3 regions of the Saccharopolyspora sp. ASAGF58 genome follow, and region 2 is predicted to be linked to each of the others. Evidence: riboswitches for the same ligand, from Rfam matches in the RefSeq annotation. Region 2 holds a riboswitch; each other region holds the start of a gene.
What was found. A riboswitch is a leader RNA that binds a small molecule or an ion and turns the genes downstream of it on or off. The one in region 2 is predicted to bind S-adenosylmethionine.

Region 1 (10,362 bases), 3.0 Mb from region 2:
CGAATAGTTGACGTCCTTCCCACGGCTAAAGCCGGGGGATTCCAACCAGCGCTAACGCCGGTTGCGGTTCCTGCTTCACGGACCGCCTAACGGCGAGGTCTCCACAGGCTGTCACCGCCCGTCCGGCGGCGAGAATGTTCTTCGCCGCGTTCACGTCAGCGTGCGCCGTGTGGCCGCACTGGGTACACCGAAAAACCGCTTGGCTCTCACGGCTTTCCGGGTCCACAGCACGACACACCGCGCACGTCTGCGACGTGTACGCAGCAGGCACCTTCACGATCTCGCTGCCGGTATAGCGGGCAGCGTTACGCAGGGCCAGTTCAAACTTGTGCCAGCCTTTGTCGAGGATGGCGCGGTTCAGGCCGGACTTTTGGGCGACGTTCCGGCCGGGTTCTCCGGCGGTTCCGCTCGCCGACCGGGTCATGTTCCGGGTACGGAGGTCTTCCAGCACGACCAGCGCGTTGCGGTCGGTGAGCTCGGCCGCGACCTGCGAGCAGAAGTCCGCTCGCCGGTCGCGTTCGCGCCGCTTCAACCGGCGCATCTTGCCGAGCGTCTTCTTACGGTTTGCGCTGCCCCGCTTCTGCCGGGAAAGCTTCTGCCGCAACCCGCGGTAACGCTCATCCGCGCCAGGCGAGACGAAATCGCGGTCAATGAGCTTGCCGTCACTGGTAGCTACCGCTGCCGCGACTCCACGATCGACACCGACGCCGCTGTGGGGTGCGGCGTGCCGTTCTGGGGTGATGGCGCCGTCGTCGACGAGGAACGACACGAACCAGTCCCGGCCGTCGCGGGACACTGTCGCGGACCGCACGGCACCGCCGAGCTGGCGGGTCATGCGGAACTGCACCCACCCCAGCTTCGGGAGCTTCGCCCGTCCCCACCGCTTGTTCAGCCGCTCGACCTCGATGAGCTTGCCCATCGGGAACCGCAACGACGGGTTCCAACGCTGCTTGCCGCGCCACTTAACCCGGAACGTGCCGTGGTCGCGGCACGCCCGGTCCAGGTCCTTCAACGCCTGCTGGAGGATGTGCGACGGCACGGTCTGCAACCAGTCGTGCTCGGTTTTCGCGTCGGCGAGCTGTCCGGCTTGCTCGTTGTAGTTCATCCACGCCCCCCGCCGCCGGTACTCGCGGCGTTGTTCCAGGGCGGTGTTCCACACTGCCCGGCAGATATTGCCGAACTCCTCGCACTGGGCGGCCTGCGCGGTGCTGAGCTTCAAGCGGTAGCGACGTCCCGTCAGCATCGGCTCACCGGGCCTTCTGCTGTTCGACGTAGCGCTTGATGACCGACAGCGGTGCGCCGCCGACCGTCGCGACGAAGTAGCTGTTGGTCCACAGCGTCGGAAGCTTCGACCGCAACCACGGGAACTCTTCCCGCAACACCCGCGACGAACGTCCCTTAATCGCCTTGACCAGCTTGTGCACCCCGTACTGCGGGTCGACTTCGACGACAAGGTGAACGTGGTCCGGCATCGTTTCCAGCTCCACCAGCCACGCCCCCTTCTCCTCGACGACTTCCCGGATGAGCTGCTTCAAGCGTTCCTCCATCCGGCCACCGATGACCCGGCGCCGGTATTTCGGGCACCACACGACGCGGAACGCGCACTGAAAGGTGATGTTCGCGTTCGATCGCAGCGTGACGACCATACCCAGAACTATACAGCGCCGAACTATCTAACGTTGGCAGGGTTACCGCTGGGCACGTCAGGATCGGACTTGACGTGCTAACCCCACGGATAAATCCGGGGGTCTGCGCACTACGTCTACCTGATCACCTCGCCGCCGGGCAGGAGCAGCAGCATCGCGGGCAGCTGGATCAGGCCACCGCCGCCGACGATCGCGTCGACCGCCCCGGCCAGGAACGCGGCGCCGCAGAGGAACAGCAGTCCGGCGAGGGACAGATCGGCGAATCCGGGCCAGTTCAACGCATCGAGCACGAGGCTTGACCCTATGGTTCGGAAACGCCGGATCCGAGCCGATGTGATAGCCCTCGCCCGGCACCGCCCGCCCGAAATCTGCGCAGGTGGGCGCTGTTAAGATGGACGACCGTGCCGTGCGGCATTCCGCCGTGGAGGAAACCTGCCTGAGCGCAGCGCCGACAAAAGCGCGGCACGACCGGTTCGACAGACGAGGAAGAGGCGCCACAGTGGCCAACATCAAGTCCCAGATGAAGCGGATCAAGACCAACGAGCAGAACCGGCAGCGCAACAAGGCCGTGAAGTCCGCGGTCAAGACCGCCATCCGCAAGTTCCGCGAGGCCGCTGACGCCGGCGAGAAGGACAAGGCCATCGAGCTGCAGCAGGCCGCCAGCCGCGCGCTGGACAAGGCCGCCAGCAAGGGCGTCATCCACAAGAACCAGGCCGCGAACAAGAAGTCCGCGCTGGCGCAGCGCGCCAACCAGCTCTGAGCTGAGGCCTGAACTTCGAAAGGCCCCTTCCCCGCTGGCAAAACCCGGGTAAGGGGCCTTTCGCGCGGAGAAGGGGCCTTTCGCGATCTTCGGTGGAAACTGGTGCGATCACGAACGCTGGTTGCGGAGCTCCACGAGGCGCAGGACGGTCCGTTCCAAGGCGTAGGTGGCGTCGGCGGCCATGCCCTTGACCCCGGCGTTGACCTCCGCGACCGCCTGGAGCGCCTGCGCGAGGCTCGAAGCGTTCCAGCCCCGGGACTGCGCCAGCGCCTTCTTCACCTTCCACGCGGGCATGCCCAGCTCCCCTGCCAGCCGAAACGGATCGTTGCGACCGCCTGCGGCGGCGACGCGGCCGATGGTGCGGACCGAGTCCGCGAGTGCGTCGGCGATCAGCACATGCGGGACGCCGAGCTGCACAGCCCACCGCAAGGCCTCCAGGGCGGCCGCCCGGTCACCCGTCACCGCCTTCTCCGCTACCGCGAACCCGGTCACCTCGGCTCGCCCGCGGTGGTAGCGGCGCACGGCCGTCTCGTCGACCTTGCCGCCGGTGTCGGCGACCAGCTGCGTCGCCGCGGCCGACAGCTCCCGCAGGTCGGAACCGACCGTTTCGATCAGCGAAGCCACCCCGGCGGCATCGGTCTTGCCGCCGGCCCGGCGCACCTCGTCGCGGACGAACGCCTCCCGCTCGGCGGGCTTGGTGATCTTGTTGCACTCGGTGACCCGCGCGCCTAGTTTGCGCAGCGCATTGGGTAGTTCCTTAGAGTGCTTGGAGCGGCCGCCGCCGCTGTGCACGACGACGAGCATGACCCCGTCCGCCGGCTGCTTGGCGTGCATCAGCAGCGCCTCGGCGATCTCCTTGCCCGCGTCCTGGGCGGACTCCACCGCCAGCACCCGGCCCTCCGCGAACAGCGATGGGCTGAGCAGTTCGGTCAGCTCCGGAGGAGTGAGTTCGCTCACCTTCACGCGGCGCAGTTCGGCTGCCGGATCGGCCGCGCGGGCGGCCCCGACAGCAGCCCAAAGCGCGCGTTCCACCAGCAGTTCTTCGTCGCCGAGAACCAACTGCAGCGGATCGGGGACCACGGCCGGTGCGCTCATGCACGCATCGTCGCACGCACCCGTGACGTTCCCGCCATCTGGATCGTGCTGGCCAGACCCCGGCGCGGTCCACTAGCGTTGCTGGCACAACCGAATAGCTCATCCAGAGGGGCAGAGGGAACGGCCCGATGAAGCCCCGGCAACCGTTCGTCAGCGAATCGCGCTTTCACCCGCGAGGTCTCTGACGAAAGCGGTGCCAATTCCGACCCGTCCGCGGGACAGATGAGGAGAGGACCTCGCGATGACTGCTGCTGCCCATGCCCAGACGACCCCGAAGAAGACCTTCGACCTGGGCAATGCCGTCGAACTGGTATCCAAGGAAGAGGGCCACCGGCAGCCGTTGGCCCCGGAGTTCGTCTCGCTGGAGGACTTCTCCCCGCTAGAGGTCGCCTACGACTTCGGCAAGATCCGCCGCGAGGACATCGAATCCGGCCCGCGCTCCATCTGGCGCTACAAGCAGCTCCTCCCGGTTCCCACCAACGTCGAAGAGCACCCGAACACCGAGCCGGGCTGTACCCGGCTGGTCCGGGCCGACAAGCTCGCGAAGGCGTTGGGCGTCAAGCGGATCTGGATCAAGGACGACACCGGCAACCCCACCCACTCCTTCAAGGACCGCGTCGTCGCGGTGGCGCTGGCCGCCGCCCGCGAGTTCGGCTTCAAGGTGTTGGCCTGCCCCTCCACTGGCAACCTCGCCAACGCGGTGGCCGCCGCCGCGGCCCGCGCCGGCTGGGACTCGGTGGTGCTGGTGCCCAAGACCCTGGAGCGCGCCAAGATCCTGATGAGCGCGGTCTACGACGGGTCGCTGCTGGCCGTCGACGGCAACTACGACGACGTCAACCGGCTGGCCACCGAGCTCGCTGCGGAGCACGAGGACTGGGCGTTCGTCAACGTCAACGTGCGCCCCTACTACTCCGAGGGGTCGAAGACGCTGGCCTTCGAGGTCGCCGAGCAGCTCGGCTGGCGCATCCCCGAGCAGATCGTTGTGCCGATCGCCTCCGGCTCGCAGCTGACCAAGGTCTACAAGGGGTTCAACGAGCTCGGCCAGGTCGGCCTGGTGGAGCCGAGCCCGGTGCGGATCTTCGGTGCGCAGGCAACCGGCTGCTCCCCGGTGTCGACGGCGTACAAGAACGACCACGACGTGGTCCAGCCAGTACGACCGGACACCATCGTCCGTTCGCTGGCCATCGGCGCCCCCGCCGACGGCCCGTACGTGCTGGACATCGTGCGCAAGACCGGCGGCGCCATCGAGGACGTCAGCGACGACGAGGTCCGCGAGGGCATCCGGTTGCTGGCACGCACCGAAGGCATCTTCGCCGAGACGGCCGGCGGGGTCACCGTGGCCACGGCGAAGAAGCTCATCGAGGCGGGCAAGATCGACCCGGACGCCGAGACCGTGCTGCTGATCACCGGTGACGGGCTGAAGACCCTGGACGCGGTGCAGGACCAGATCGGCCCGAAGGCCACCGTCGCCCCGAGCACCGACGCGGTCAACCAGGCACTGGGGCTCTGAACCCGACCCGACTCGAGACGCGCGGCGTCACCGCACGACGGTGGCGCCGCGCCTTCGTCTACAAAGGACTTCCTCGAAGGCTCCCGGCACAGCCGCTGCCGTCCTACGACTCGCCCGCGCGCAAAGGGCCTCCCCTGGCGACATAGCGGGGCCCCTGCGGGCCGGGCAGGATGGCGATGTCTCCTTCCTGGTCGGTGCGCAGCACTTTCGTGCCCGCGCGGGTTAAGTCGTCGACGACGAACGGGCTCGGGTGACCGTAGGTGTTGCCGTCTCCCACACTGATCACAGCTAGTCGCGGACACACCGATCGCAGGAAAAGCGGTGTGGTGTAACGGGATCCATGGTGCGGCACCTTGAGCACGTCGGTGCCGGATGGACAGTCGAACGCCGCGCCGGGAACCTCCGCCGCCCGGTCCGCGACCAGGATGATCCACTCCAGCTCCGGCGCCGCCAGCGTCGTACTGTGATTCAGGCCAGATCAACGGCAAGGATATAATGATGCGGCCACTACCGTCCCCGCTCGAATTCGGCACGTGGGACACCCTGCCCGAGGACCCTCCCGAGCATCTGCTCGACCTGTCCGACGAGGACGTCAAGGACACGATCCGACGCCGCGACAACCTCAAACAAGAGTGGGCCGCGTACCTGCACTATCCACACGGATTCTGGCCAGACGCCTCGATCAAGCTGGACACCGCGGGGCATGGCGAGGCGTGGCGCAACTGGCTGCTCCGTCGCGCCTGGGACTCGGGAGCAACCCTGAACGCGCATCTGCGCCGCCAGGCCGGTATCTAATAGTCACCTGGGTCCACCGCCGACTGGCAACCGTCGCACAAATCTCCGTCGCGGTCGGCTGCCCCACCGCGCATTTTGCACGCCGCCATGTGATCACCTCCGGCAAGCAGTCTCCGCAAATGATCCTCGGCTCGCGCCTGCCGACAGAGTGAAAGGCCCCGGCGCGGTGGGGCCGGTTGCGGCGCGATGCCGCGCGTCGACCCCTTACGGCCGTCAAGCTGGGCCGTTCCGCGCCGGGGATCCGGGGTGGATGGTCAGCCGACGTCGGGGGGCCTGCGTCGCCTGACCACCCGAGTACCTGGCCGGCCTGTGAGCGAAGGCGCAGGTACGTTGGTTGCGGTGGGAGCACCGGCCGTATGTTGACGTCCTTCCCACGGCTAAAGCCGGGGGATTCCAACCAGCGCTAACGCCGGTTGCGGTTCCTGCTTCACGGACCGCCTAACGGCGAGGTCTCCACAGGCTGTCACCGCCCGTCCGGCGGCGAGAATGTTCTTCGCCGCGTTCACGTCAGCGTGCGCCGTGTGGCCGCACTGGGTACACCGAAAAACCGCTTGGCTCTCACGGCTTTCCGGGTCCACAGCACGACACACCGCGCACGTCTGCGACGTGTACGCAGCAGGCACCTTCACGATCTCGCTGCCGGTATAGCGGGCAGCGTTACGCAGGGCCAGTTCAAACTTGTGCCAGCCTTTGTCGAGGATGGCGCGGTTCAGGCCGGACTTTTGGGCGACGTTCCGGCCGGGTTCTCCGGCGGTTCCGCTCGCCGACCGGGTCATGTTCCGGGTACGGAGGTCTTCCAGCACGACCAGCGCGTTGCGGTCGGTGAGCTCGGCCGCGACCTGCGAGCAGAAGTCCGCTCGCCGGTCGCGTTCGCGCCGCTTCAACCGGCGCATCTTGCCGAGCGTCTTCTTACGGTTTGCGCTGCCCCGCTTCTGCCGGGAAAGCTTCTGCCGCAACCCGCGGTAACGCTCATCCGCGCCAGGCGAGACGAAATCGCGGTCAATGAGCTTGCCGTCACTGGTAGCTACCGCTGCCGCGACTCCACGATCGACACCGACGCCGCTGTGGGGTGCGGCGTGCCGTTCTGGGGTGATGGCGCCGTCGTCGACGAGGAACGACACGAACCAGTCCCGGCCGTCGCGGGACACTGTCGCGGACCGCACGGCACCGCCGAGCTGGCGGGTCATGCGGAACTGCACCCACCCCAGCTTCGGGAGCTTCGCCCGTCCCCACCGCTTGTTCAGCCGCTCGACCTCGATGAGCTTGCCCATCGGGAACCGCAACGACGGGTTCCAACGCTGCTTGCCGCGCCACTTAACCCGGAACGTGCCGTGGTCGCGGCACGCCCGGTCCAGGTCCTTCAACGCCTGCTGGAGGATGTGCGACGGCACGGTCTGCAACCAGTCGTGCTCGGTTTTCGCGTCGGCGAGCTGTCCGGCTTGCTCGTTGTAGTTCATCCACGCCCCCCGCCGCCGGTACTCGCGGCGTTGTTCCAGGGCGGTGTTCCACACTGCCCGGCAGATATTGCCGAACTCCTCGCACTGGGCGGCCTGCGCGGTGCTGAGCTTCAAGCGGTAGCGACGTCCCGTCAGCATCGGCTCACCGGGCCTTCTGCTGTTCGACGTAGCGCTTGATGACCGACAGCGGTGCGCCGCCGACCGTCGCGACGAAGTAGCTGTTGGTCCACAGCGTCGGAAGCTTCGACCGCAACCACGGGAACTCTTCCCGCAACACCCGCGACGAACGTCCCTTAATCGCCTTGACCAGCTTGTGCACCCCGTACTGCGGGTCGACTTCGACGACAAGGTGAACGTGGTCCGGCATCGTTTCCAGCTCCACCAGCCACGCCCCCTTCTCCTCGACGACTTCCCGGATGAGCTGCTTCAAGCGTTCCTCCATCCGGCCACCGATGACCCGGCGCCGGTATTTCGGGCACCACACGACGCGGAACGCGCACTGAAAGGTGATGTTCGCGTTCGATCGCAGCGTGACGACCATACCCAGAACTATACAGCACCGAACTATCTAACGTTGGCAGGGTTACCGCTGGGCACGTCAGGATCGGACTTGACGTGCTAACCCCACAGATAAATCCGGGGGTCTGCGCACTACGTCTACCTGATCAGCTGCGGTGTTCCCACCGGGCTACAGGGTCTGCAACGCGAACAGAAGTCGCCGCAGCATTCCGGGGTGTCGCGCCATCGCTTCCCGGTCATCGACCGGCAAACCTGACTTGACGAGCGGCAGCAGCCGGGTCTCGACCACTGCTAGGTCCTCGGCCAGGTCCCCGCGGATCGTGACTTCGCGGAGCCGATGCCGGCCGGTACCGCGCGCCTCGGCCTCCACCCGTGCGAGCAGGTAGGCGACCGTCAACGCGCCCTCCCCACCACCGGCGTGGCTCGCCGGGGCGTAGTAGAACGTCGCCCAGAGCGCGATGCTCGCCACAGCAGCGAGACCAATCGCACATCCCCAAATGATCATCGAGTTGCCTCATTCCCGATGGCGAACTTGGTCAGCGACGAAAGCTCGGGCGAAGATTGGACCGTCCCCGCGCCCGAGTAGACGCGAGACGCGGGGACGGCTGCCCGGTCCGGTGGGCGCGGCCCGTGATCCGCTCCGTTGCGGTCTCGGTACCACCGGCCGGGCGGTCTTAGAAGTCCCAAGTGCGGGACACGAGGCCCTGATCCAGGACAGCCTTTGCGCACTTCGGGCACTCATCTATGACGTGCGCGCACCGCGGCGTCGCCCCGTACGGCGTTGGCCACGGGATCTTCAGGTCGCATCCACCCAGCGCCGTGATCGTGCTGCCGTGCTGGAGAGCTCCCGGGCGCTGCGTCGTCGCGTGCCGAAATGCTTCTCGCGGCGGGCAAATCCAGTAGGCAATTTCGGGATCTTCGGATGGGGGCGTAGGCGTGTTGCGAACCAAGGCAGGGCCAGCCATAGGAAGCTCCACTCGTCAGTCGTCCTACTCGTCTGAGACGAGTGATACGATAAGCATGTCGATCGAGTTTCGACAAGAGGCCAACAAGTGATTTCATGGAGAGCCAGGCAAGACGACCCAGACGTGTGAGAGGTCCCGGATGAATGCGGCAGCCCGCTACAAGGAGATCGCCGAGATTCTTCGAGGCGAGATCGCTTCGGGTGCCTGGGCGGTCGGAGACAAGCTGCCCGCGGAACCCGAGCTAATCCAGCGGTTCGACGCCTCGCGCACGACGGTCCGCCAAGCACTCGCGGAGCTCCGGGACGCCGGGCTGGTGCGAATGCGGCACGGGGTTGGGGTGTTCGTGGCTTCCCCTCGGGTGGTCAAGAGGCTCGACTCGCGAGAGCGGTTGTCTCGAGCGAGGCGGGAGCGCAACGAAGGCGCGTTCCTGGCAGAGGCGCAGGTTCAGGGCTTTACGCCGTCGTCGAACGTGAAGATCTGGTTCGAGCCCGCGCAGGATTTCGCTGAGCTCTTCGACATCGATGAGACTGCGGAATTGTGTGTCCGAGACCGGGTCATGATCTCGGATGGTCAACCTGTGATGCTCTCTGTCTCCCGGTATCCGCGCGAGATCACCCGCGGAACCGCGATCGAAGAAGCCGATACCGGTACTGGTGGCGTGTTGGCCCGGCTGGAAGAACTCGGGTTCGGGCGGTTCAGGCACGAAGAGATCGTCGGCGCGAAGATGCCAGATGCGAACGAGAAGCAGGCTCTCGGCCTTGGTCGCGGGCCGGTTCTGACGGTTCAGCGGCACACGCACAGCAACGGACGTCTCGTCGAGGTCAACGACATGGTGATGCCTGCGGAAAGCTACGAGCTTCGGTACGCCTGGGACGCAGACTAATCAGCGTGTGCCCTCTGTCACACGATCACTACAGCGCGCTACGCTGCTGGGCGCGGCCCGTGATCACTGACAACGCGGAGGACAAGTCATGGATTTTGACAAGCTTGGCATACCTGCCGGCCGCGATCCGGAGTACCCGAGCCAGATTTGGGCACCTCCGCATCTGTGTTTGCATCCGTACGAGCACGTCAACCTGCAAGCCGCACACTTCCCAGCTGCGATCGAGCAAGCCGTCTTCCGGCTCGACTGCTTCGCCTGCGGTGCGTTTTGGGACCAAACCAACGCACCAGGATGGGCCTACGACTACATGGCGCGCATGATCGACGACAGGAAGTTTCACGTCGTGCATCGCGACAAGATGAGCATCGTCGGTGATGTTAAGTGGGAGCAGACGAAGTACGGCAAGATCTTCGACAAGATCGCGGGGGATTCGAACCCGATCTTGAGCAGCACTATCCAGCTGCGACGACCCGATTAGCCTATCGATCTCCGAGGCGTGCTCAGCTAGCGTGTTGTCTGCGGCTCGTGGTCCGGAAACGGAGCACGGAATGAAGATGATCATCGACGGCGCTGCGCTGGAGTTCGTCAAGGCCAGCAAGAGCCACCTCGAAGGTAACCAGTGCCTGCACGTCGCTGCCGACGGTGACAACGTTCACCTGGTGGAGAGCGACAACAAGGCCGTGATCCTGTCGACTACGCGGGTCAAGTTCGCGGCCTTCCTCGACGGCGCGA
Region 2 (10,362 bases):
CCCTCGGGAACCGGCAGCGTTCGGAGGTCGCTCACGACTCCGAAGCCTTCTTCTTGCGGTGCACCGTGCCGTCGTAGTCGCGGCCCAGCAGCGACATCAGCACGACCAGGATGCCGCCGCAGACGATGCACGAGTCGGCGACGTTGAACACCGGCCACACCGCGCCACCCGGCGCGAAGACCGACAGGAAGTCCACCACGTGCCCCTGCAGGGGGCCGGGGGCGCGGAAGATCCGGTCGACCAGGTTGCCGCAGGCCCCGCCGAGCACCAGGCCGAGGCCCACCGCCCAACCCGGCGAGCGCAGCTTCGGCGCCAGCCAGATGATCACCCCGACGACGGCGACCGCAAGCAGCGCGAGCAGCCACGTCATGCCGGTGGCCAGCGAGAACGCGGCACCGGGGTTACGCAGCACGTCGAGGTAGAGCAGGCCGCCGAACAGCTCGACCGGCGGGTTGCCCTCCAAGTTCGCCACGACGGCGACCTTGGTAAGGATGTCGACGCCCAGGGCCACCACGGCGACCCCGCCCAACAACCCGAGCAGCTTCCCGGACCCGCGCTTGGGCGACTGCTGCGCCGCCCCGGTCTGCGTCTCGGACGCCTGTTCTGCGGCGGTCGGCTTGGTTCCCGCCTGCTCTGCTGAGGACTCCCCCGGGGAGGACTGCTCGGTGCTCACGACCGCCATTGTCCCTGAACCCGCCCGCACCCGGTTCGGCAGGACCGAAACAGGACCCGTGAGTACTTTCGGGTGCTATGACGCCGCAATTCACTCACGGCCTTTCCAGCCCTGGTCAGTCGAGGAAGGCGGGCGCGGGGCGCGGGTCGTCAGCGGGCACCCAGCGGCCGTCGACCTGTTCGTAGCGCCAGGCCGGGCCCTCGGCCACCAGCCGCCGCAGCGCGTTCACGAGGCGGTCGACGTGCTCCGCGGTGCTGCCCAGCCCGACGCTGACGCGGACCGCGCGCTCGGTGTCCGAGCCCGCCCGCGAGAGCAGCCGCCGGGTGGCCACGTGCGCGCAGAACAAGCCGTCGCGGACGCCGATGCCGTGCTCCGCGGAAAGCGCCGCGGCCAGCAGGCCCGGGTCCCGGCCGTCGACGGTGAAGCTCACCACGCCGACCCGGTCGTGATCGGCGTCGAACAGGCGGAGCTCGCGCAGCCCCGGCACACCGCGCAGCCCGGCCCTCAGCCGGTGCAGCAGCGCTTCCTCGTGCTCGATGACGTCCGTCCAGTTCGCCGCCAGCGTCGCGCAGGCCTTGGCCAACGCGTGCACACCGACGGTGTTCGGCGAGCCCGCCTCGTGTCGCTCCGGCCCGGTCGTCCAGCTGACCGACCGCTCCTGCACCGACCGGGTCGCGCCGCCACCCGCCAGGTACGGCTCGGCGGCGTTGAGCCAGTCCGCGCGGCCGATCAGCGCGCCCGCACCGAACGGCGCGTAGAGCTTGTGCCCCGAGATCGCCACGTAGTCGATGTCGAGCTCGCGGATCCGGACCGGCCGGTGCGGCGCGAGCTGCGCGGCGTCGAGAACCGTGCGGGCCCCGCGACGGCGAGCCACCCGTGCCAGCTCCGCGACGGGCCACAGCTCCCCGGTGACGTTGGAGGCACCCGTGATCACCGCGAGCCGCGGTCCCTCCGGGCAACCGGCCAGCGCGGCATCGAGTGCGGCGATGGCGTCCGCCGGCGTCTCCGGCGCGGGCAGGCGGCGGACCCGCGGGCCGGTCCAGGGCAGCAGCGCGGCGTGGTGCTCGGTGTCGAAGACCACGACGGACGTGCCGCGCGGCAGCGCGCGTCCCAGCAGGTTCAGGGCGTCGGTGGTATTGCGGGTGAAGATCACCGAGTCGGTGTGGCGGGCGCCGACGAAGTTCCGCAGCTCGTCGCGCGCTCCCTCGTAGACCCGCGTGCACACCTGGGAGGCGAACCCCGCGCCGCGGTGCACGCTCGCGTACCAGGGCAGCAGCTCGTTAACCGCCGACTGCACGGACTCCAGGCATGGCGCGCTGGCCGCGTGATCGAGATTCGCGTATCCGATGCGCTGGCCGTTGACCAGCGGGACCTGCAGCGCACCGCCGACCACGGCGGGAATCCGGTAGTCCACATCGGACTGCGCCGGGATTTCGATGACGGCAGACGACACGACGGCCTCCTCGGGGGCCTCATCGGACCCGCCCAGAGGGGTCCGCGCTTGCCGGATCGCCCTGCACGACCGGCCAGGTCTTCACCCGGGGCACCCCACCGCGGTTGGAGGGTTGCCGGCCAGCAAGCCGGGGCTTGACGCTGGCGCTCATGACCTTCGTTCCAGCACTCTAGGAAACCGCCCGCACTGCGGGCAACACCATTCCCAAACCGTGGGAGCGGTCTCCGTCACACGGCGCCGGCGCGGCGATCCCGACGCAGGCACGGCCACCACAACTGCACGTCCGGGTGCACGCCCGGGTGGCACCGCGCTCGACGGTGCCACCCGGAACAGCAGGTCAGACCCTGCCGGCGAATGCCGTCCGCGCCTTTGGAAGCGGCGTAGCCGCTTGCATTCACCTTGCCAAGACGACCATCGGCGGGTTCTGAGAGGTTTTCTGGCGAGGACGGCCCCTCCGCGCGTATTGGACATACATCAGGAGGGGCACCCGCAGTCCAGGGAACCTCTCAGGTTCCGCTAAGCGACCACCCACCCAGACCATTCACCAACAGGCTCTCAGGTCAGACCCTGGTGACGGCGACCTTGATCTCGGTGCCCTCCCCGACGCTGCCGGTGAAGCCGTCCGCCACATCGCCGGATTCGACGGCGTTCGCCAGGGTTTCGCCCGCGATGAAGTCGCGGTGCGACTCGACGGCCGCCAGAACCTCGGCCGGCGCCGAGATCGCCACCGTGATCCGGTCGGACACCTGGAAGTCCGCCTCCTTGCGGGCCTGCTGAACGACCCGGACCACGTCGCGGGCCAGACCTTCGGCCGCCAGCTCCGGGGTCACCTCGGTGTCCAGCACCACCAGCCCCTTGCCGCCGGGCAGCGGCGAGGCCGCGCCGGGGTCGGTGGAGACCAGGCGCTCCTCGAACTCGCCGTCCTGCAACTCGATGCCCGCCGCGACCACGGTGTCCCCGGTGCCCCCGGTGCGCTGCCACTCGCCGGACTTCACCGCCTTGATCACCTTCTGCACGTCGCGGCCCAGCCGCGGACCCGCGGCCCGCGCGTTAACCGCGATCTCGAAGTGACAGTGCGCGGCGACGTCGGTGCTCAGCTCGAGCTCCTTGACGTTGACCTCGTCGCGGATCAGGTCCGCGAACGGCCGCAGCGCCTCCGCGTCCGGGGTGGCGACCACGAGCTTGGCCAGCGGCAAACGCACCCGCAGCTTGTTGGACTTGCGCAGCGCCGACGCGGCCGAGCACACCTGGCGCACCTCGTCCATCGCGGTCACCAGCGCGGCGTCCGCGGGCAACTCGTCGACCAGGGGCCAGTCCGCCAGGTGCACCGAGCGGCCGCCGGTCAGCCCGCGCCAGACCGCCTCGGCGGTCAGCGGCAGCAGCGGCGCCACCACCCGGCAGGTCACCTCCAGCACGGTGTGCAGCGTGTTGATGGCATCCCGGTCACCGGCCCAGAAACGGTCCCGGGACCGCCGCACGTACCAGTTGGTCAGCACCTCGAGGAAGTCGCGCACCTCCGCGCAGGCCCCGGCGAGGTCGAAGATGTCCAATGCGGACTGCACGTCGCCGACCAGCTCGTGGGTCTTGGCCAGGACGTAGCGGTCCAGCACGTGCTTGCTGTCCACTTCGAACTCGCCCGAGATGCCTTCGGCGTTGGCGTACAGCGCCAGGAAGTACCAGGAGTTCCACAGCGGCAGCACCGCCTGCCGCACCGCGTCCCGGATGCCGCGCTCGGTGACCACCAGGTCGCCGCCGCGCAGGATCGGGCTGGACATCAGGAACCAGCGCATCGCGTCCGAGCCGTCGCGGTCGAAGACCTCGTTGACGTCCGGGTAGTTGCGCTTGGACTTCGACATCTTCAGGCCGTCGTGGCCCAGCACGATGCCGTGCGCCAGCACGTTGGCGAAGGCCGGGCGGTCGAACAGCGCGGTCGCCAACACGTGCAGCGTGTAGAACCAGCCGCGGGTCTGGCCGTTGTACTCGACGATGAAGTCGCCCGGGTAGTGGTGCTCGAACCACTCCGAGTTCTCGAACGGGTAGTGCACCTGGGCGAACGGCATCGAGCCGGACTCGAACCAGCAGTCCAGCACCTCCGGCACCCGGCGCATCGTCGACTTCCCGGTCGGGTCGTCCGGGTTCGGCCGGGTCAGCTCGTCGATCTCCGGGCGGTGCAGGTTGGCCGGGCGCACCCCGAAGTCGCGTTCCAGCTCGTCCAGCGAACCGTAGACGTCGGTGCGCGGGTAGGCCGGGTCGTCGGAGACCCACACCGGGATCGGCGAACCCCAGTAGCGGTTCCGGGAGATGTTCCAGTCGCGGGCGTTCTCCAGCCACTTGCCGAACTGGCCATCGCGGATGTGCTCCGGCGCCCAGTTGATCTGCTGGTTCAGCTCGACCATCCGGTCCTTGAACTGGGTGACCGACACGAACCACGACGACACCGCCCGCTGGATCAGCGCGTTGTCGCAGCGCCAGCAGTGCGGGTACGGGTGGTCGTAGGTCTCGTGCCGCAGCAGCAGGCCCGTCTCCTTGAGGTCCCGGATGATCTGCTTGTTGGCCTCGAAGACCTGCAGCCCCGCGTACGGCGGGGCCTCGGTGGTGAACTTGCCGTGCGCGTCGACCGGGATCACCGGCTCGATGTTCGCGGCGTCGGTAACGACCTTGTCCTCTTCACCGAAGGCCGGCGCGATGTGCACCAGCCCGGTGCCGTCCTCGGTCGTGACGTAGTCGGCCGCCAGCACCTGGTGCGCGTTCTCCCGCCCCACGAAGAAGTCGAACGGCGGCGCGTACTTCGTGCCGAGCAACTCGGTCCCCTTGAACCGGGCCACGACGTGCTCGGCGACATCCTCGCCGAGCTCCCGCGCGTACGCGCCGAGCCGGGCTTCGGCCAGCACGTACCGCTCGGCACTGTTGGCCGGCGCGACGAGCACGTAGTCGACCTCGGGGTGAACCGCGGCGGCCAGGTTGGACGGCAGCGTCCACGGCGTCGTCGTCCACACCAGGGCCAGCGCGCCGTCGAATGCCTTGCCCGGGGCGTCCAGCCGCAGGCCCACGGTCACCGCCGGGTCCTGCCGCTGGCGGTAGACGTCGTCCATCCGCGTTTCGGTGTTGGACAGCGGCGTCTCGCAGCGCCAGCAGTACCAGAGCACCCGGAAGCCCTCGTAGACGAGACCCTTGTCCCAAAGGGTCTTGAACGCCCACATGACGCTTTCCATGTAGTCCAGGTCGAGCGTCTTGTAGTCGTTCTCGAAGTCCACCCACCGGGCCTGCCGGGTGACGTAGGCCTCCCAGTCGGAGGTGTAGCGCAGCACCGAGGTCCGGCACGCCTCGTTGAACGCCGCGACGCCCATCGTCTCGATCTCGGACTTCGAGGTGATGCCGAGCTGCTTCTCCGCCTCGACCTCCGCGGGCAGCCCGTGGCAGTCCCAACCGAACCGGCGCTCCACCCGGCGGCCGCGCATCGTCTGGTAGCGCGGCACCACGTCCTTGACGTAGCCGGTGAGCAGGTGCCCGTAGTGCGGCAGTCCATTGGCGAACGGCGGCCCGTCGTAGAAGACGAACTCGTTGGCGCCATTCACGCCGGCCTCGCGGGCCTGCACCGAGGCCTGGAAGGTCTTGTCGTCGGCCCAGAAATCCAGCACCTGGCGCTCGATCTCGGGGAACGCGGGCTGGGCAGCCACGCCGCGCTCGCCGGCGTCGCCGAACCGAACCTTGGGATAAGCCATCGCGGATGCGCTCCTCGCGGTGTGTTGTTTCCGCCGCACGGTCACCGAAACCTCGGTGTCCACGCGGGGACGACACCTCGCGCGCATGCCCGCACGAGATCCGCGGTACCACCCCGCTTGCCGCCGATCGACGCCGACGACCACTCGTTGCCAGCTGTGACGGGCTGAACCCGTCCGGTTCTACTGAGGCGCCGGCCGGGCACCCGTTCTTCCGGAGGCTCCCCGGTGATAGCCGGATCATCGCCTGGTCGCTCCAGAGTACCGGGCGCCCGCCACCGGCTTTCACCGGTGCGCGGTTTCAGTTGACACTGCGCCCAGGAACCCGGGGACCACGGTTTCCATTTCAAACCGCGGTCAAACGCGGCGGACCTCGGCGGCCAGCGTGGCGTTCGGCGCGCAGCGCGCACACGGCGTGAAGCCGAGGTCCCGCGCCTCGCGCAGCGGCAGGGCGATCGTCTTCCGCTCGCCGAGCCACTCGCAGGTCCGCACGTGGTAGCGCGGCCGTTCGTCGAGCACCAGCACCTCGGCGTCCGGATCCGCAGCTGCCGCGGCGTTGCTGCGCTCCTCGCCCGGCTCCCTGCCATCGGCAGAAGCCGACGCGGCCGGCGGACGCTCGCCCGCTCCGGTCCGGCGCCGCCGATCTGCGACCAGCAGGCCCACGCCGACGGCGCTCGCCAGCACCGACAACCATGCCAGGTCCGGTTCGCCGGCGACGACCGCGCCGGCCAGGACACCGCCGGCTACCAGGACCAGCGCCAGCACGACCAACAGCACGCGATCTCACGTCCCTCGCCGAACGGTCCGGATGCACGCCGGCGGCAACGGTTCGGATCTGCTTTTCACAAGCGGCGTAGCCGCTTCGCAACAGTCCCTTTCCCGTCGCCGCCGACGCGAACGAACTTTGATTAGCCGGCTTCGGCCGCGCGCGCCCCGAAGCTGTAGCTGGCCTGCTGACCGGACGACCGGCCGCCGCTGCTGTCGGCGGGCGCGGCCGAGCCCCGGTCCTGCAGTTCGCGCAGCTGCGACTCCAGGTAGGTCTGCAGTCGAGTGCGGTACTCGCGCTCGAACGTGCGCAGGGTCTCGATCTTCTTCTCGAGGGCGTTCTTCTCCGATGTGATGTTGCCCATCACTTCGGCGTGCTTGCGCTGCGCGTCGCGCTCCAGGCTTGCGGCCTTGTCGCGCGCCTGCCGCTCCAACGTCTCGGCCCGGGTGCGGGCGTCGTTGAGCATCGTCTCGGCCCGGGTCCGGGATTCGTTGACCATGCTGTCGGACTTCGAGCGCGCTTCGGACAGCAGCTGCTCGGACTTGGTCCGCGCCTCGGACAACATGCCGTCGGCCTCGGCCTTGGCTTCGCCGGTCAGCCGGTCGGCCATCTCCTGCGCGAGGCCCAGCACCTTGGCGGCCTGCACGTGATGATCACCGCCCGGGGAAGTCTGCTCGACGGCGGTCGGCGCCGGAACCGGGGTGAGCCGGCGCGGTTCCTCCGGTGGGGCGGCTGGGGTCGAGGGAACGGACGCCGCCTGGCTGCGGGCTTCGTCCAGGTCGACCTGCGCGGCCTGCAGCTGGGACTCCCGCTGCTCCACCTGGCTACGCAGGTCGCTGTTCTCCTCCACCAGCCGGGCAAGCTCGGCTTCAACCAGGTCGAGGAATGCGTCCACCTCGTCCTCGTTGTAGCCCCGCTTACCGATCGGCGGTTTGCTGAACGCGACGTTATGCACGTCCGCGGGGGTCAAGCCCACAAGATCACCTCACGCACTCCTCGGCTGCGGGCAGCCCGGGTTCCCCGTCACCCAGGTTGCACCAGTCGCATCAGTATGAACACGACCAGCAGCAGCACCATAATCGATAGGTCCAGTCCGACCCCGCCGATCCGGACCGTCGGAATCACCCGACGCACCAACTTTACGGGTGGGTCGGTCACTGTGTAGATGCTCTCCAACGCGATTGCAACCCCCCCAACGGGCCGCCAATCGCGAGCGAACACCCGAACGAGTTCGATCACAATACGGGCCGTGAGCAGCAGCCAGAAGAAGAACAGAACGTAAAACAGGACGATCTGCACCAGGTTCACGCTTCAACTGTGCCACCAGTCACCCGTAGTTGAAAAAGGCACCCTCGGCCAAGCGCCGCTTGTCCTCCGCCGCGACGTCCACGTTCGGCGGTGAGAGCAAGAACACGCGGTTCGTGACCTTCTCTATCGAGCCCCGCAGCGCGAATGCCAGACCGGCGGCGAAGTCGACCAGGCGCTTGGCGTCGGCCTCCTCCATCTCGGTCAGGTTCATGATCACCGGCGTGCCATCCCGGTACTGCTCGCCGATCGTGCGGGCCTCGCTGTAGCTGCGCGGGTGCAGGGTTGTGATCTTACTCAAGTTGAACTGGGTGCCCGTGTCGGTCACCGCGCGCAGCCGCGAGACCGACTCCCGTGGCGGATCCGCAGGTGCCGCACTGCGCACCGGCGAGTCCGGTGCCCACTGCCTGCGCGGCCGTGGCGCCGGTTCGCGGTATTCCTCGACGAAGCTCTCCGATTCCGCTTCGGCTTCCGCCTGGTAGCCGCCGCGGGTGCCGACCCGCCGGCGGGTCGGCACCCGCTCGGCCGGGCCGTCGTAGGCGTCGCGGTCGGCGTCGGAGTACCGGTCACGGTATCCGGCCTCGTCGTCGTATTCGTCCACCTCGTCGGCCGGGACCATGCCGAAGTAGGCCTTCAACTTGTGCAAAGCGCTCATCGGCATGCCCTTCCTCTGAGACTCCTAGCACCGGGCACGAGGCCAGCCTTCGACCCCCCTGTTCACGGCTACGGCGAGGTTAACCGCCGCCCACCGAGCAACGCGGTTCCGACACGCACCCGGGTCGAGCCGTGGGCAACGGCACTTTCCAGGTCGCCGGACATGCCCGCCGACACTTCGACAGCTTCGGGGTGATCTCTGCGCAGCCGCTCGGAGATCACGGAAAGTGTGGCAAAAGCCACATCGGGTTCGCCACCCAACGGGGCGACGGCCATCACACCCCGCAGCCTAAGATCACTCGTCCGCGTGATCATATCGGCCAGCGCGGGCACGTCCTCCGGTCGGCAGCCCCCGCGCCCGACCGCCTCGTCCAGGCTCACCTGCAACAAGACATCCAACGGCCGCTGCCGCTCGCCCGCGTCCAGGGCGTTCGCGGTGGCGCGGCCCAGCGCCTCGGCGAGCCGCTCGCTATCCACCGACTCGACCACGTCGGCCCACCGGACCACCGCCCGGGCCTTGTTCCGTTGCAGCTGCCCGACCATGTGCCAGCGCGCCGTCGCCTCCGGCCGCAGCGCGACGAAATCGGCGACCTTGCCGCGCGCCTCCTGCTCCCGGTTCTCGGCGAACTCGGTCATCCCGAGATCGGCCAGCAGGGCCGCGTCCGATGCCGGGAAGGTCTTGGTCACCGCGAGCAGCTCGACCTCTTCGGGCTGCCGCCCGGCCGCGCGGCAGGCCCGGTCGACCCGGTCGCGGACCTCCCGCAGCGACTCCGCCAACTCGGCCCGCCGCAACCCCTCGCTCACTCGGTCTCCTCCGGCTCGGCCCAGATCACCGCGGCGAACCGACCGGTGCGCCCTTGGTCGCGGCGATGGCTGTAGAGCTCCGGGGATTCCATGGTGCAGCGCGGGTCGACGCCGATCTTGGCGATCCCGGCGGCGGCCAGCTGCTCCCAGAGCCCCGCCCGCAGGTCGAGCCCGGTGGTGCCCTTGCGGGTCTTGCAAGCGCTGCCGGGCAGGTGCTTCTCGACGTCGGCCTGCATCTCGGCGGGCACCTCGTAGCACTCGCCGCAGGCCGCCGGGCCGAGCAGCGCCTCGATGCGGTCCAACCGGGCGCCGGCCTCCTGCATCGCCTTCAGCGCCGCGACGAGGACTCCGACGCGAGCGCCGACCCGCCCGGCGTGGACCGCGGAGACCACGCCGGTTTCCGGGTCACCGAGCAGCACCGGCACGCAGTCCGCGGTGAGCGCGATCAGCGCCAGGTTCGGCTCCGCGGTCACCAGCGCATCGGTGGCTTCCACCGGCTCGGGCTGCGGCCCATCCACAACGGTCGCGGTGCGCCCGTGGATCTGCTCCATCCACACCAGACGGTCCTCGGGCAGGCCGATTCCGTCCGCCAGCTTGCGCTGGTTCGCCGCCAGGGCGCCGTGGTCGTCGCCGACCCGGCCACCCAGGTTGAAGGAGTCGAAAGGCGGCCGGGAACTCCCGCCCTCCCGCGTGGTGATCACGCGCCGAATCCGCACTGCTGCTCAGCCTCCCGCACACACAAGTCGACACCGGAAACGAAGGCGTTTCCGGTGTCGATTCTCGCTCATGTGCCGCACGGCGCGGGGACGCACCTTCTCGTGCTTCAGCGGCGCATGAAAGGTGGTATGTCGACATCGTCGTCGGTGTCGTCGTTCACCGGGATGCCTCGGTTGGACAGCGCGCCGGTGCGACCGGTGGCGGCGGTGCCGCCGTGCGTCGGGTAGCCGCCGCTCGCGCGGGTTGGCACCGAGACGCTCTGCTGCCCGGT
Region 3 (10,362 bases), 2.3 Mb from region 2:
CTTGGGATGACCGGGTGTTCGCCGCGGTGGCGCTGCACCCCACCCGGACCAAGGACTTCGACGACGCCGATCGCGAGGTCCTGGAGCAGCTCGTCGAGCACCCGCGGGTCGTAGCGGTCGGTGAGACCGGGCTCGACTACTACTGGGACTACTCGCCGCCGGCGCCGCAGCAGGAAGCTTTCCGCTGGCACATCGACCTGGCCAAGCGCGCCGGCAAGCCGCTGATGATCCACGACCGCGAGGCGCACCAGGACATTCTGCGGATCCTGGCCGCGGAGGGCGCCCCGGAAACGGTGGTCTTCCACTGCTTCTCCGGGGACGCGGAGTTCGCCCGGGCCTGCGTGGACGCCGGCTACGTGCTGTCCTTCGCCGGGACGGCGACCTTCCGCAACGCCAAGGCGCTCCGGGAGGCCGCGCAGCTGGTGCCGCTGGAGCAGTTCGTGGTGGAGACCGACGCGCCGTTCCTGACCCCGCACCCGTTCCGGGGGCGCCCGAACGAGCCGTACTGCGTCAATTACGTCCTCCGGGATCTCGCCGAACTCCGTGGCATGACGCTCGAAGAACTGGTCGTAGCGACAACGGCCACTGCCGAGCGAGTCTTCCGACTCGATCAGGCGTAATCCCGCCCCGCCGGTTCTCACCCGCTGTCTTTTGATATCGGGTGCTGAGCCGCGCCCGCTTGCGGTCCGTGACGCCGTCCCTACCGTCCACTTTGGAAGCCGGGATGGGGACAACCCCGAAACTTCGCCCGCTGGACGGAGGTCCTCCTGCCCGGAGGCACGGCAGTCAGGATTGCGATGAAGTTCGGTTTGTTCGCGAAGGCGACGGTAGTGGCGAGCATCGTGGTCTGCGGTGGCGCGCCGATGGTGGTGGCGTCTCCAAGTGTGCCGCCAGCCGCACGAGCGGGCGTTTGGGACCGGCTGGCGAGGTGCGAGTCGGGCGGGAACTGGGCCGCCAACACCGGCAACGGCTACTTCGGCGGCCTGCAGTTCAACCGCCGAACGTGGGCGGCCCACGGCGGCGAGAAGTACAACCGATATCCGCACCGGGCCTCGCGGGAGCAGCAGATCGTCGTCGCGGAAGCGCTGCGCAGCACCCGCGGCGGATTCGGCGCCTGGCCCGCGTGCGCGCGTAAGTTGGGCTTGCCGAGGTGAGGTGATCAACTCGACTCGGGGGCCCGACCCCACGGGCGAGGGGAGGGCGGGACCGGCCCGAGCGCGTTGCGTGCTCGGGCCGGACTCATGTTCCGGCCCGAGCCGATCATGGAAACCGCTGGTGTCGGGGACGTGTGATATGTCACCAGGGCGCGCGGTGGCTCAGTAAACGGACCGTCGGCGGTACCCCCGAATGGGTCAAAGTGGGGCGATTTCGCTTACTGATCGTGCTCGGTTGCGCGGCAAGGCGTCGTAACGCAGATCACATGCGTGATCGGGGTTCTTGGCTCCCGCCATTGATCACGCTAGAGTCTCGGCCTCGTAACCGATGACAACCAGTCATGGGGAACACCCGTTAGTCTCGCCGGTGTACGTCGGGGAAGCGGGCCACGGGCAGCGGTGCTCGCGGTCGGCGAGGGCGGCGCTTGGCTACGGGAGTCGGATACAGACACGAAGCACGAAGGTTGTGTGCCCGCAAGGACCGAGGGAGTTGAGCGACGACATGGGTCTCGCCCGACGCCGCCCCCGTTCCGCACCGTGCGAGCGCGACTTCCGCCTTCGGGAGGTAACGACCCTGTGAACGGACGCGGCGAGCCCAGCTATCCCGGCCATGCCCATCGGCCGGACGACGACGGCTACTGGGCCGAATCCTTCGAACCTGCGACGGACTGGTTCACCCCGGTTCCGGCCGACCAGCACACCGCTGTCGGACTCCTGGACCGCCCGGAGCCGCAGCGCTACCCGGCCGAGGACCACCCGAGCTTCCCGCCGGGCGCGCTCGAGATCACGCCGGCGGACATCTACGAGGTGCTCGGCCCGGACGCCGAGGACATGCTCGCGACCGCCGAGATCGACGTCGACGAGGTCATCCGGCTGATCAGCGCCGAGACCACCGTCTTGCCGCCGCTGGTCCTCCCGGACGCGCTGCCGGAGGGCGCGGAGAGCGACGCCCCGCCGCAGGAAGTCGTCGAGGCGATCACCACCTGGAAGCGGCGCTTTCTCAAGGGCACGGTGGCCGGCGTGCTGCTCACCCTCACCGGCACCGGCGGCGCGGCTGCCGCGATGGACAAGTCGGTGACCGTCGAGATCGACGGGCACGAGCGCACCATCAGCACCTACGAGGGCACCGTCGGTGAAGTCCTGGAGGACGAGGGCATCACCGTCGGCCAGCACGACGCGCTCAGCCCCTCCCCGCAGGCCAAGGTCAGCCACGGCGACACCATCACCCTCGACCGCGGACGGCTGCTGAAGCTGACCGTCGATGGCGAGCAGCGCGAGGAATGGGTCCGCTCGGTCACGGTGGACCAGGCGCTGCGCCAGCTAGGCGTTCAGGCCGACGGCGCGTGGGTCTCCGCCGACCGCACCATGGCCGTGCCCGAGCAGGGCATGGACCTGGTCGTCAAGACCAGCAAGAACATCACCATCATCGACGGGGCGAACGAGCCGCGGCAGCTGACCACCACCGCCGTCGACATCGACGAGCTGGTCCGGGAGCAGCAGCTCGAACTCGGCCCCGAGGACGCGATCACCCCCGGCGGCGACCAGCGGCTCGCCAGCGGTGCCGAGGTGCGCATCGACCGCACGGGCAGCACGGTGATCAACATGACCGTGCCGGTCCCGCCCCCGGTGCAGGAGGTCGTCGACAACACGATGTTCAAGGGCGAGGAGCGGGTCGAGTTCCCCGGCATGCCCGGCGAGAAGATCGTGTTCACCCGGGTCAACACCCGCAACGGCGAGGAGACCGGCCGGGAAGCCGTCGGCGAGAAGATCATCAAGGAAGCCCAGCCCAAGGTCGTGCGGGTCGGCGGCAAGCAGCCCCCGACCTCCGGGGTCTGGGACAAGCTGGCGCAGTGCGAGGCCACCGGGAACTGGGCGGCCAACACCGGCAACGGCTACTACGGCGGCCTGCAGTTCAACAAGTCGACCTGGGACGCCTACGGCGGCGACCAGTACGCGCCGTACCCGCACCAGGCCAGCCGCGAGCAGCAGATCGCGGTGGCGGAGAAGGTCCGCGCGGCCCGGGGCGGGGGCTACGGCGCCTGGCCGGGTTGCTCCTCGAAGCTCGGCCTGTGAGCTGACCTAGCAGGGTTTACCAAGCCCATTTCGTCAGGTGAGGGGCACCCGTGGACGCCACGGGTGCCCCTCCCTCGTCACCTGGTCGGGGTGATGAGTTAGGGCGCGGGTAGTTTTTTCGGTGTGGACGACCAGCAGGCGACGCTGCTCGGCCCGGCCGATGTGCGCCGGCTGGCCGGGGAACTCGACATCCGACCGACGAAGAAGCTCGGCCAGAATTTCGTGCACGACCCGAACACCGTGCGCCGGATCGTGGCCGGCGCGTCGGTCTCCGCCGACGATGTCGTGCTGGAGGTCGGCCCCGGCCTGGGCTCGCTGACCCTCGCGCTGCTGCCCGCTGCGGGCGCCGTGACGGCGGTCGAGATCGATCCGGTGCTCGCGACGCGGCTGCCGCGCACCGCCGCCGAGTTCGCCCCGGCCCTGGCCGATCGCCTCACCGTGATCGAGGGCGACGCGCTGCGGGTCCGCGCCGAGGACTTCCCGGCGCCGCCGACCGCGCTCGTCGCGAACCTGCCGTACAACGTCGCCGTGCCGGTGGTGCTGCACCTGCTGGCCGAGTTGCCGAGCCTGGCGCACGGCCTGGTCATGGTGCAGTCCGAGGTCGCCGACCGGATGGCCGCCAAGCCGGGCAGCCGCGTCTACGGCGTGCCGAGCGCCAAGGCCGCGTGGTTCGCCGACGTGCGCCGCGCGGGTCCGGTGCCGCGCAAGGTCTTCTGGCCGGTGCCCAATGTGGACTCCGGCTTGGTGTCGTTCCGGCGCATCGAGCCGCCGTCGACCGAGCCGCGCCAGGACGTCTTCCGCGTGGTGGACGCGGCGTTCGCCCAGCGGCGCAAGACGTTGCGCGCCGCGCTGTCCGGCTGGGCCGGGTCCGCGGCCCGGGCGGAGGAGGTTCTCCGCGCCGCTGGGGTGGATCCGGCCGTCCGCGGCGAGCAGTTGGAGATCGGCGATTTCGCGCGCATCGCAGCGGCCGCGGCTACCGAGAGCGGTCGCTGAACCACCCGTCCGGACGCTTGCCATCCCGAGATCGGCCCGCTACGCGGAGTCACCGATAACACCTGGTGTGGCGGGAAAATTCCCTCTCGTCCGGGTGTGTGATTTGGCAAACGATTTCGGAAAGTGACGACTATCAACTTGCGCTGGAATCCGCCAGTGGGGTCTACTATTCGGGAAATCCATCCCGAGCGGCCGAGAGACCTGGCTCCGCGAAGCCGCAGCAACCACCCGGTGGGCAGGTGCTAACGCCAGGACCGATGGAGTTGCTGTGGAATCCAACGCGCTGCCGGCCAGCCCGCTTGCGGGTCAGACCCGGACCCAGCTGGTCCGACCCCGGCGAAACCACATCCGGAGGCTGCTGACGCAGCGTCGCGTCATCGACCACGGGCGCCGCACCACCACCGCCTGTCGTCGCGAGATGTGACCCAGCCCTTCCTCCCTTTCCGAAGTTCCTTGGCCTGTCGCCCTTTCGCGTGCGCGGCCGTCGCGAGCTGATGTGGAGCCGATCGTGATCACAGTCGAGAACCTGACCAAGTCTTTCCAGTACAACAACGGAACCGTCCGCGCCCTCGACGGCGTGACGATGGAGGTTTCGGCCGGCGCGGTGTGCGGTGTGGTCGGTCCGAGCGGGGCCGGCAAGTCCACCCTGGCCCGGTGCATCGCGCTGCTGGAGAAGCCGGACAGCGGCGCCATCCGCGTCGACGGCACCGACCTGGTTTCCCTCGGCGGCAAGTCCCTTCGCGCCGCGCGCCGGCAGATCGGCGTTGTGCCGCAAGGAGATTCGCTGCTGCGGCAGCGCACTGCCGCGGGCAACGTCGCGTTGCCGCTGGAAGCGGCCGGTATCAGCGGCCCGCAGCGGCGCACCCGCGTCGGCGAGCTGCTGGATCTCGTGGGCCTGACCGACAAGGCCTCGGTCTACCCCGACCAGCTCTCCGGCGGGCAGCGCCAGCGGATCGCGGTGGCGCGTGCGCTGGCCGCCAAGCCTTCGGTGCTGCTGGCCGACGAGCCGACCTCGGCGCTCGACCCGGGCACCACGGACTCGGTGCTCACCGTGCTGGACCGTGCCCGCGCTGAATTGGGTGTCACCGTGCTGGTGGTCACCCACGACATGGCCGTGGTGCGCAAGATCGCCGATGATGTCGCGGTGCTGGAGAACGGCCGGGTCGTCGAGCACGGCAAGGTCATCGACCTGGTCGCCGAGCCCGGCAGCCGGGTGGGCGCCACGCTGCTGCCGGACACCGACCAGGCCGAGTCGTTCCGGCCGGCCGGCGGCCGTCGGCACGACGTCGTCGCCGAGGTTGTGCTGGTCGGCTTCGCCGCGGTCGGCGCGCTGCTGCCGGAGGCCGCCAGCCAGTTCGGGGTCGACCTCGCGATCCTGGGCGGCGGGCTGACCCGGCTGGGGGACACGCCGGTAGCGAAATTCAAGGTCGGCCTGAGCGGCGAGCGCGCCGAGGCGGCCCTGAAGTGGATGGTCGAGCGGGACGCGCATGTGCGACGTGCCCCGGTTTGCGTTGACGGAGCTGCTGCGTGAGCGATGTGACCCCCTGGTCGGAGGTCCTTGGAATACTTGGTGAAGCGACGATCGACACGCTCTACATGGTGTTGGTGTCGACCCTGCTGGCGGTGCTGGGAGGCCTGCCGCTCGGGGTGCTGCTGCATCTGACCTCGCCGGTCGGCCTGAGCCCGAAACCCGCGCTGTACCGGGTGCTCGGCGCGGTCGTCGACGTGGTGCGGTCCGTGCCGTTCGTCGTGCTGCTGGTGGTCCTGGCGTCGTTCACCCGGCTGCTGATCGGCACCTCGATCGGCAGCACCGCGGTGATCGTGCCGCTGACCATCGGCGCCGTCCCGTTCTTCGCGCGGCTGACGCAGAACGCGTTGCGCGAGGTCAGCTTCACCGTGGTCGAGGCCGCGATCACGACTGGATCGAGCCGGCTGCGGATCGTGTGGACGGTGCTGCTCGGCGAGGCGCGGGCCGCGCTGGTCGGCGCGGTCGGCGTCACCGCCGTGGCGCTGATCGGCTACGCCGCGATGGCCGGCGCGATCGGCGGCGGCGGGCTGGGCACGACCGCGATCCAGGACGGCTACCAGGGCTACGACGACCGGATCCTGTGGGGATCCGTGGTCGTGCTCGGCGTGCTGGCCTTCGCGATGCAGCTGATCACCGACCGCACCGCGAAGCTGGTCGACCGACGGCGAACCGCGACCAGCTGACACCCCTGAAACCACCCCTTGCCTGGGGACCTTTCCACTCTGTCCAGAAAGGACAAACCCTGATGCGTTTGCGTTTTGCTGCCCTGGTGGCCGCGGCCGGCCTGGCGCTGGCCGCGTGCGGGAGCGGCGGCAGTTCGGCCGCCGAGGACCCGAACGCCCCGCTGCGGATCGCGGTCAGCCCGACCCCGCACGGCGAGATCCTGCAGTACGTCAAGGACAACTTGGCGCAGCAGGCCGGGATCGGCATCGAGATCACGAAGTTCGACGACTACAACCGGCCGAACGAAGCCGTCGCGCACGGTGAGCTGGACGCGAACTACTTCCAGCACCAGCCGTACCTGGAGGAGTACACCAAGCAGCGCGGTGGCTCCTTCGTCTGGATCCAGGCGGTGCACCTGGAGCCGCTGGCGGTGTACTCCAAGCAGTTCAAGTCGCTGCAGGAGATCCCGAACGGCGCGACGGTCACGCTGTCCAACGACCCGGCCAACCAGTTCCGCGGGCTGAAGCTGCTGGAGCAGGGCGGCCTGCTCAAGCTCAAGCCGGAGGCGGCGGTGGGCACCCGGCTGGAGTCGGCGATCGCCGAGAACCCCAAGAACATCCAGCTCAAGGACCTGTCGCCGGACCAGCTGCCGCGCTCGGTCGATGACGCCGCCGCCGCAGTTGTCAACGGCAACTACGCGATCAAGGCGAACCTGCAGAACCCGATCGCCGTGGAGAGCCCGGAGAACAACCCGTACGCCAACGGCTTGGTGACCACCCCGGCGCTGGCCAAGGACCCGCGGATCCTGAAGCTCGCCGAGCTGCTGCGTTCCCAGCAGGTCAAGGACTTCATCAACCAGAAGTACGGCGGCGTCGCCGTCATCCCGGCGTCCTGACCGGAGTTTCCCCGAAGCGAGGGGCACCCATGACCCAGTTCTGGGGCACGGGTGCCCCTCACCGTTTCTGTGGCCAGCTGGAGGGGGATCCCGCAGTCCAGGCGGCGACCGTAATCCCGCAGGAGAGCCGCCACCCGCACCGCTACGGAAAACGAGCCTGGAAAGCTCCAAAAGGCGCAGGGAAGCAAGCGGTGGGCGTTCGCGGACACGTACGCTCTAAGAGTGCTCTCCGTGGTTCCTACCCCCATCACCGTTCGCGTCCCGGCCAAGGTGAACCTGCACCTGTCGGTCGGTGACCCGCGCCCGGACGGCTACCACGAGCTGGTCACCGTCTTCCAGGCGCTGTCGATGACCGACGAGGTCACCGTGCTGGTCGCCGGGGAACCGGGCATCGACGTGCACGGCGAGGGCGCGGATTCGGTGCCCACCGGGCCCAGCAACCTCGCGTGGAAGGCCGTGCAGCTGCTCGCCGAGCACAGCGGGCGGGATCCGGAGGAACCCGGGGTGCGGCTGTCGATCAGCAAGGGCATCCCGGTCGCCGGCGGGATGGCCGGGGGCAGCGCCGACGCGGCGGCGACGCTGCTGGCGCTGAACCACCTGTGGCGGCTGGAGCTGGGCCGCGATGAGCTCAGCGAGATCGCCGCGAAGCTGGGTAGCGACGTCCCGTTCTCGCTGCAGGGCGGCACGGCGCTGGGCACCGGCCGCGGCGAGCGGCTCGTGCCGGTGCTGGCCCGGCACACCTTCCACTGGGTGATCGCGCTGGATCGCCGTGGCTTGGGCACGCCCGGCGTCTACACCGAGCTCGACCGGCTGCGGGCGGAGTCGAGGCCGAACCGGGTCGGGGAGGTCGAGCCGCTGCTGGAGGCGCTGTCGTCCGGCGACCCGCGGCAGCTTGCCTTGCTGCTGGGCAACGATCTGCAGGCAGCGGCTGTCTCGCTGCGGCCCGGGCTGCGGCGCACGCTGCGCGCGGGCGTGCAGGCGGGAGCGCTCGCGGGAATCGTGTCCGGCTCGGGCCCGACCTGCGCCTTCCTCTGCACCGACGCGGACGCGGCGGTCCACGTGGCGGCCGAGCTCTCCGGCGCGGGGGTGTGCCGCACGGTCCGCGTCGCGCACGGCCCGGTCCCGGGCGCGCGGATCGTTTCCGAGGAACCCGCGCACCGCCCGACCCCGCCTCAGGTCCACGCCTGAAGTCCAGTTTCAATTGAAGCTGGACGCTGAAACTGGACGCCTAGGACATCCGGTGACGCAGTTTCAAATTGAAACTGCGCCGGGACGACCCCAGCCCGTGATCACGCAACGCAGTTGATGGAGTAGACGAGCACCCGATGGTGAACCTGGTCAATCTGGAGTCGGTCAGCAAGAGCTACGGCGTGCGCCCTCTGCTGGACGGAGTTTCGCTGGGCCTCTCGGCGGGCGAGCGCATCGGGGTCGTCGGGCTCAACGGCGGCGGCAAGACGACGCTGCTGGAGGTCCTCTCCGGCATCACCGAACCCGACAGCGGCCGGGTCAGCCAGTCCCGCGACCTGCGGATGGCGGTGGTCACGCAGCGCACCGAGCTGCCCGCGGACTCGACCGTGCGCAACGCGGTGCTCGACCCGCACGGCTTCAGCGCCGAACACGAATGGGCCGCCGACCCGCGCGTGCGGTCGGTGCTCACCGGCCTCGGCATGACCCGCCTCGGCCTGGACACCCCGGTCACCGACTTCTCCGGCGGTGAGCGCCGCCGCGTCGCGCTGGCCGCCGCGCTGGTGCGCGACCTTGACCTGCTGGTGCTCGACGAGCCGACCAACCACCTGGACATCGAAGGCGTGCACTGGCTGGCCGACCACCTGCTGGAGCGCAAGTGTGCGCTGGTGATCGTCACCCACGACCGCTGGTTCCTGGACACCGTCTGCAACCGCACCTGGGAGGTCGTCCAGGGCCGTGTCGAGCAGTACGAGGGTGGATACGCCGACTGGATCTTCGCCCGCGCCGAACGTGCCCGCATCGCCCAGCAGGCCGAGGAGAAGCGACAGAACCTCGCCCGCAAGGAACTCGCGTGGCTGCAGCGCGGTGCGAAGGCCCGCACCTCGAAGCCCCGGTACCGGATGGAGGCCGCCGAGGCGCTGATCGCCGACGTGCCGGACCCTCGCGACACCGTCGAGCTGGTCGCGTTCGCCAAGCGGCGCCTCGGCAAGACGGTGCTGGAGCTGGAGGATGTCGACCTCCGGATCGCGGACCGCGCGCTGCTGGACGCCGTCACCTGGCGCATCGGCCCGGGCGACCGGATCGGCCTGGTCGGCGTCAACGGCTCCGGCAAGACCACGCTGCTCAAGCTGCTCGCCGGGGAACGCGAACCCGACGCGGGCAAGCGCGTCGAGGGCAAGACGGTGCGGCTGGCGCACCTGACCCAGGAACTGCATGACCTGCCCGGGCAATGGCGGGTGCTGGAAGCGATCGAGGACGTCGCCGAGCGGGTCACCCTCGGCAAGTACGAGCTGTCCGCGTCGCAGCTCGGCGAGCGCTTCGGGTTCGGCAAGGGGCGGCAGTGGACGCCCGTCGAGGACCTCTCCGGCGGGGAGCGCCGCCGCCTGCAGCTCGCGAGGCTGCTGATGGCAGAGCCGAACGTGCTGATCCTCGACGAACCCACGAACGACCTCGACATCGACACGCTCCAGCAGCTCGAAGACCTGCTGGACAGCTGGCCGGGCACGCTGGTGGTCGTCTCTCACGACCGCTACCTGGTGGAGCGGGTGTGCGACAGCGTGCGCGCGCTGTTCGGCGACGGTCGGCTCACCCACCTGCCGGGCGGTATCGACGAGTACCTGGAGCGGCGGCAGTCGCTGCTGGACGCCGCCGAAGACAGCGTCGGCAAGCAGGCGACCGATGCGGCGAAGCCGCGAGGGCTCTCCGGCGCGGAGGAGCACGCGGCGCGCAAGGAGCTCGCGCGGTGCGAGCGTCAGCTCGACAAGCTCTCGGAGCGCGAGGCGGGCCTGCACGAGAAGCTCGCGGAGGCCGCGACGGAGCCGGAGCGGCTGGCTGAGCTGAACGTGGAGCTGCGGGCGCTGCACCAGGAG

Region 1: another riboswitch for S-adenosylmethionine. It lies ahead of thrC (threonine synthase); the one in region 2 lies ahead of FDZ84_RS04150 (aminotransferase class V-fold PLP-dependent enzyme).
Region 3: another riboswitch for S-adenosylmethionine. It lies ahead of FDZ84_RS15590 (methionine ABC transporter ATP-binding protein); the one in region 2 lies ahead of FDZ84_RS04150 (aminotransferase class V-fold PLP-dependent enzyme).

Annotation. Positions count from the first base shown of each region.
Region 1 is NZ_CP040605.1:3,973,636-3,983,997, reverse strand. Features, by position in the region: gene FDZ84_RS19035 (TSUP family transporter) at 1-45, opposite strand, end outside; gene FDZ84_RS19030 (RNA-guided endonuclease TnpB family protein) at 26-1,243, opposite strand; gene tnpA (IS200/IS605 family transposase) at 1,248-1,646, opposite strand; gene FDZ84_RS19020 (hypothetical protein) at 1,763-1,936, opposite strand; gene rpsT (30S ribosomal protein S20) at 2,146-2,406, shown strand; gene holA (DNA polymerase III subunit delta) at 2,515-3,501, opposite strand; SAM riboswitch class I at 3,598-3,730, shown strand; gene thrC (threonine synthase) at 3,743-5,011, shown strand; gene FDZ84_RS19000 (hypothetical protein) at 5,115-5,297, opposite strand; gene FDZ84_RS18995 (hypothetical protein) at 5,507-5,806, shown strand; gene FDZ84_RS18990 (RNA-guided endonuclease TnpB family protein) at 6,184-7,401, opposite strand; gene tnpA (IS200/IS605 family transposase) at 7,406-7,804, opposite strand; gene FDZ84_RS18980 (hypothetical protein) at 7,952-8,287, opposite strand; gene FDZ84_RS18975 (GntR family transcriptional regulator) at 8,887-9,630, shown strand; gene FDZ84_RS18970 (hypothetical protein) at 9,719-10,108, shown strand; gene FDZ84_RS18965 (DUF397 domain-containing protein) at 10,179-10,362, shown strand, end outside.
Region 2 is NZ_CP040605.1:941,825-952,186, forward strand. Features, by position in the region: gene lspA (signal peptidase II) at 32-682, opposite strand; gene FDZ84_RS04150 (aminotransferase class V-fold PLP-dependent enzyme) at 789-2,126, opposite strand; SAM riboswitch class IV at 2,166-2,281, opposite strand; gene ileS (isoleucine--tRNA ligase) at 2,687-5,848, opposite strand; gene FDZ84_RS04160 (hypothetical protein) at 6,203-6,622, opposite strand; gene FDZ84_RS04165 (DivIVA domain-containing protein) at 6,754-7,587, opposite strand; gene FDZ84_RS04170 (YggT family protein) at 7,635-7,919, opposite strand; gene FDZ84_RS04175 (cell division protein SepF) at 7,939-8,571, opposite strand; gene FDZ84_RS04180 (YggS family pyridoxal phosphate-dependent enzyme) at 8,640-9,374, opposite strand; gene pgeF (peptidoglycan editing factor PgeF) at 9,371-10,090, opposite strand; gene ftsZ (cell division protein FtsZ) at 10,198-10,362, opposite strand, start outside.
Region 3 is NZ_CP040605.1:3,274,837-3,285,198, forward strand. Features, by position in the region: gene FDZ84_RS15570 (TatD family hydrolase) at 1-620, shown strand, start outside; gene FDZ84_RS15575 (transglycosylase family protein) at 798-1,154, shown strand; gene FDZ84_RS15580 (resuscitation-promoting factor) at 1,731-3,227, shown strand; gene rsmA (16S rRNA (adenine(1518)-N(6)/adenine(1519)-N(6))-dimethyltransferase RsmA) at 3,351-4,220, shown strand; SAM riboswitch class I at 4,397-4,484, shown strand; gene FDZ84_RS15590 (methionine ABC transporter ATP-binding protein) at 4,729-5,751, shown strand; gene FDZ84_RS15595 (methionine ABC transporter permease) at 5,748-6,431, shown strand; gene FDZ84_RS15600 (MetQ/NlpA family ABC transporter substrate-binding protein) at 6,494-7,306, shown strand; gene FDZ84_RS15605 (4-(cytidine 5'-diphospho)-2-C-methyl-D-erythritol kinase) at 7,538-8,494, shown strand; gene FDZ84_RS15610 (ABC-F family ATP-binding cassette domain-containing protein) at 8,632-10,362, shown strand, end outside.